2 regions of the Nocardia sp. NPDC003726 genome follow, and region 2 is predicted to be linked to the other one. Evidence: riboswitches for the same ligand, from Rfam matches in the RefSeq annotation. Region 2 holds a riboswitch; the other holds the start of a gene.

Region 1 (2,193 bases), on a different contig from region 2:
ATCGCGGGCGGCCCGCGCGATCGCCTCGGCGCTACCCGCGACCAACGCGACGACCAGAGCGTTGAACGCGACGCGCACCGCGCGCGGCGGTCCGGAAGGGGCTGCGCCCCGCGATGCGGGCCGGACGGAAAAGGCAGTGCCGGTCATGGGGCCGACACTGCCTCACTGCTTCCGAACGCGAATCACCCTGCGGTAGCGGGCGCTACCGATACCGGAGTATCGGTGCGTGTGGCGAACTCGGTGAGCGCGGCGAAGCCGAGCGCCAGGCAGGCCCACAGAGTCGCGGTCTCGGCCAGCGAGGCCACCCGGAACTGCCACAGCAGGGTGGCCGGGAAGTCCGCGCTCACCTCGTTCACGCCGGGCAGCAGGACGTAGCCGAGCGCGGTGACCAGCATGAACGCCGCGACGCCGCCGATCAGCCGGAACGTGGGCAGCTGGGTGCGCAGCGCGGTGAACGCCGCCACCGCCGCACCGACCGCGACGATGCCCAGCACAACGGCGGCCAGCCACAGCAGAGTGCGCTCGTTGATGGTGTCGGGGTCGCCGACCGCGGGCGGGTTGGCCGGGTACTTGAAGAACGGCACCGCGACGATCGCGGCCCAACCGGCCACACCGAGCGTCAGCGCGAGCCGCGGCCCGGACAGCGTGGTGTAGCGCCGCGCGAAGTGCGCGACCGAGGCGTAGATGGCGCCGAGCGCGAGACCGGCCAGGCCGAGGGCGAGAAACTGCCCGAACTTCTGGCCGCCGCGGCTCACCAGCGCTTCTTCCTCGTCACCGTGGGAATGGCCGCCGGGCGATTCGGCGTGCTCGCCGTGGGAGTGCCCGTCCGGCGATTCGGCGTGTGAGCTGTGCGCTTCCTCGATGGCGATGGCCGCGTCGACTTTGGGTTCGCCGACGAAATAACCGACTGTGGCGGCCAGCAGTCCGGCGATCAGACCGGCCAGCAGGCCGCGCAGCAGCAGGGTTCGAAGCGAACCGATCAGTGGCACGGAAGCCCCAGCAGGTGACGTCCGTCGTGCATCAGCTCATGCAGGTACATCCCGCTGCGCGAGATGACGCCCTGATCGAAGCCGACCAGGTACAGCGTGAGCAGTGCGAGAAGAACGACACCGACCGTGACGAGCACGGTGGCCAGGGAATCGGTTGCCCGGCTGGGTGAATGCGCGATGGCCATTCGAGTCCTCCTTGGGATACGCGTCCCTTAGGGTGGTGGCGCGACGGTGCCGGTGTCTGGCTTTCCGGCACCGGACTCGGTGCGTGGAACACAGTGGCGCGACCGCTCCGGAATCTCACCGGAATTACCGCGTCACCCTCGCGTTTGTCCCTCGAACTGTGACACCCGCACACCCTCGGCGTCAACCGGGTCCGGCACGGGCGTACCACGGCGTCGGGCGAGTCGCCGGGCAGGCTGGCCTGCCCGGCGGTGCGGCGCGCAGTCAGTTCGCGGGTTTGGCGTCCACGTCGAGCACGACCTCGAACTCGAGCAGCGACGCACCCGTCGAGACCGGCTTCTGACGCTCGCCCGCATGCGCCTCGCGCGCGGGCCCGTCCCGCCAAGCCGCGAAGGACTCTTCCGAGTCCCACTGGGTGACAACGAAATACCGCTTCTCTCCGGCCACCGGGCGCAACAGCTGGAAGCCGAGGAAGCCGGGGGAGTTCTCGACCGCGTGCGCGCGGTGGGCGAACCGCTTCTCCAACTCGGGGCCCGCGCCCTCGGGAACCTCGATCGCGTTGATCTTCACAACAGCCATGTGTCCAAGCTAGCGGCTGCCGCCGAGCAGATGCTCGGTGCCTCGTATTGTCGAACCGATGTTGCACGACGAAGGCGGAGCAGGCGCGCCGATCCTGCTGCTGCACGGACTGATGGGCAGCGCGCGCACGTGGCGCGATCAGCTGGGCTGGCTGCGCGAGCACGGCCACGTCTACACCTTCGACGCCGCCGGGCACGGCAGGCCGGCGCCCGCGGAGCTGACGACCGAGGCCTTCGTCGCCGACCTCGCCGCCCGCACCGCCGCGATCGAAGAGCCGATGGTCGTGATCGGGCATTCGATGGGGGCGCTGCACGGCTGGGTATTCGCGGCGACCCACCCCGACCGGGTACGCGCGCTGGTGATCGAGGACATCGCGCCGGACTTCACCGGCCGCACCGCCGCGCACTGGGCGGCGATGATCGAGGCGTGGCCGCAACCGTTC
Region 2 (2,193 bases):
GCGCGCCAACCGGATGGCCGAGGTCTGCGGGTAGGAACCGATCGTCGTGGTCGGCAGCGCGGGCAGCCGCAAACGGTCCCGTTGCAGTTCCCGGCGTTGTTCGGCGGGCGCGCGGCGGTCGGCGTCCGGCCCGAGCGCGGCCAGTGCGGCCCGCACCCGCGGATCGTTCAGCCGCGGATCCGACCTGCGCGACGCCAGCGCCGCGCGCACCTCGGCCAACTCGGCGGCGATCGCCTCCGTGCCCTGGGTCAATCCGGTCGCGAGCAGGCGTACCTCCGCGACCTTCTCCGCGCCGAACGCCAGCCAGGACCGCAGTCGCTCGTCCAGCCCGGTTTCCGCGGCCAGCGAGTACGGTACGTGCAGCAACGAGCAGGAACTCGAAACCGCCACAGGCGCAGCGGATTCCGACAAGGCGCCGAGTGTGGCGACGGCCCGGTCGAGATCGGTGCGCCATACATTGCGACCGTCCACGACCCCCGCGACGACCAGCTTGCCCGCCAGCGCGGAAATGGTGGAGATGTCGGCGCCCGCGGTGAAGTCGAGGGCGACCCCCTCTATCCCCGTGCTCGCCAGCGCCGGCAGTGCGGCACCCGGCTGCCCGAAGTAGGTCGCGACGAGCACCGCAGGGCGCTCGGCGGCGTCGGCCAGTTCCTCGTAGGTGACCTGCACCAAGCCGATCTCCTCCGCCGTGAGGTCGGTGACCAGCGCAGGCTCGTCGATCTGCACCCACTCGGCGCCGGCGACGGCGAGCCTGCGCAGCAGCTCCCGGTACAACGGCAGCAACTCGATCAGCCGGGCCAGCGCCGAACCGCCGGTCGCCTTCGCCAGCTTCAGGAAGGTGATCGGCCCGATCACCACCGGACGCGCGGGCACGCCCAGTTCGAGCGCTTCGCGCAGTTCCGCCAGCAGCTTGTCCGGGTGCAGCGAGAAGGAGGTGTCCGGGCCGATCTCCGGTACCAGGTAGTGGTAATTCGTGTCGAACCACTTGGTCATCTCCAAGGGTTCGACGGCGTCGGTGCCGCGTGCGGCGGCGAAGTACCGTTCCAGCGGGTCCGTGATCCCTGCGACCCGGGGCGGCAACGCGCCGAGCAACTCGGCCGTGTCGAGCATCTGGTCGTAGTAGGAGAACGTACCGACCGGAATGGAGTCCAGGCCCGCGGCTTGTAATTCGGCGAACTGGGCGTGCCGGAGTTCGCGCGCCACGGCGTGCAACCGACCGGCGTCGATCTTGCCTGCCCAATAGGCCTCGGTGGCCCGCTTCAGTTCGCGCCGCGGCCCCACTCGTGGAAGCCCGAGAACCGTCGCGGTGAACGACTTTTGCTGTGCAACAGTCACGATGTTTCTCCATTGCTGAGGACGAAAGCCATCGCCATACGGGCAGGCGGAGAACCCGGTGACATGCCGGTGATGTTCCCGGCCGAGGAGCCCGACACGTCAGCTGGTGATCCGCGCGCCCAATCCACGAGGCGGTGGCCGCCGGATACGGCGTACCCGGCACGGCTGGCAGGTCTTCGGACTCGCGGGCACCGGCCGTGCGGGCCGGCATACGCCGGATAGCTCCCGATGGCCGACCTACTGGCCGTCGCTTCCCGAGTCGCGGAGCCTTCCGGCTCGGTGAACTCAGTGCCTGGTGACGGCGGTCGTTCCTGCATACCGCTGCGGGACAGTCCCGGATTCCCACCGGGTTCCCTCTCACCCGCCGTGACGTCGCCGCACGGGCGGGCTCGACTCCGTCGCGCGACGTCGGGGCTCCATCTCGTCGTGCTGCGGTGAACCAGCTGCCCACTCAGCATAGGACGCGGCGAGGCGAGCAGATCGCGAGGGATGTCACGCCGGCAATTGCCCGGCCCGCGCGACGCGCAGCGATCGGGCGCCTGCTTCCCGTTCCGGCTACCGGCCCGCCCGCGCATGCGGACTCGGATCGCTCCATCGGCCATCCGGACGTCGGGCCATCCGGTAACCACCTTCTCGAACTCGCCGTTCGCCTGGTCCGCAGGTGCGGACGCGGGTCAGGCGAACTCGGCTCGATACCGCGCCCGGCCATCGGGCACCTGTTCGACGGCCCACGCCCTCGGACCTCCGCACCGATCCCGGCCTCCGGACAGCACATCGGTTGCTGCCGCGGCGCCCATGTGTCGGGCCGGTGAACGCAACTTCGCAACGGTGCTAGCCGGTCTTGTGAAGAGGTTTGCG

The links. Region 2 has a riboswitch for cobalamin ahead of metE (5-methyltetrahydropteroyltriglutamate--homocysteine S-methyltransferase). Riboswitches for the same ligand answer to the same signal wherever they lie in the genome.
Region 1: another riboswitch for cobalamin. It lies ahead of ACWDMM_RS26860 (CbtB domain-containing protein); the one in region 2 lies ahead of metE (5-methyltetrahydropteroyltriglutamate--homocysteine S-methyltransferase).

What each region holds. Positions count from the first base shown of each region.
Region 1 is NZ_JBSFNF010000024.1:99,281-101,473, forward strand. It holds gene ACWDMM_RS26850 (hypothetical protein) at 1-147, opposite strand, end outside; gene ACWDMM_RS26855 (CbtA family protein) at 183-989, opposite strand; gene ACWDMM_RS26860 (CbtB domain-containing protein) at 980-1,174, opposite strand; cobalamin riboswitch at 1,205-1,356, opposite strand; gene mhuD (mycobilin-forming heme oxygenase MhuD) at 1,437-1,751, opposite strand; gene ACWDMM_RS26870 (alpha/beta fold hydrolase) at 1,810-2,193, shown strand, end outside.
Region 2 is NZ_JBSFNF010000008.1:106,172-108,364, forward strand. It holds gene metE (5-methyltetrahydropteroyltriglutamate--homocysteine S-methyltransferase) at 1-1,338, opposite strand, end outside; cobalamin riboswitch at 1,486-1,715, opposite strand.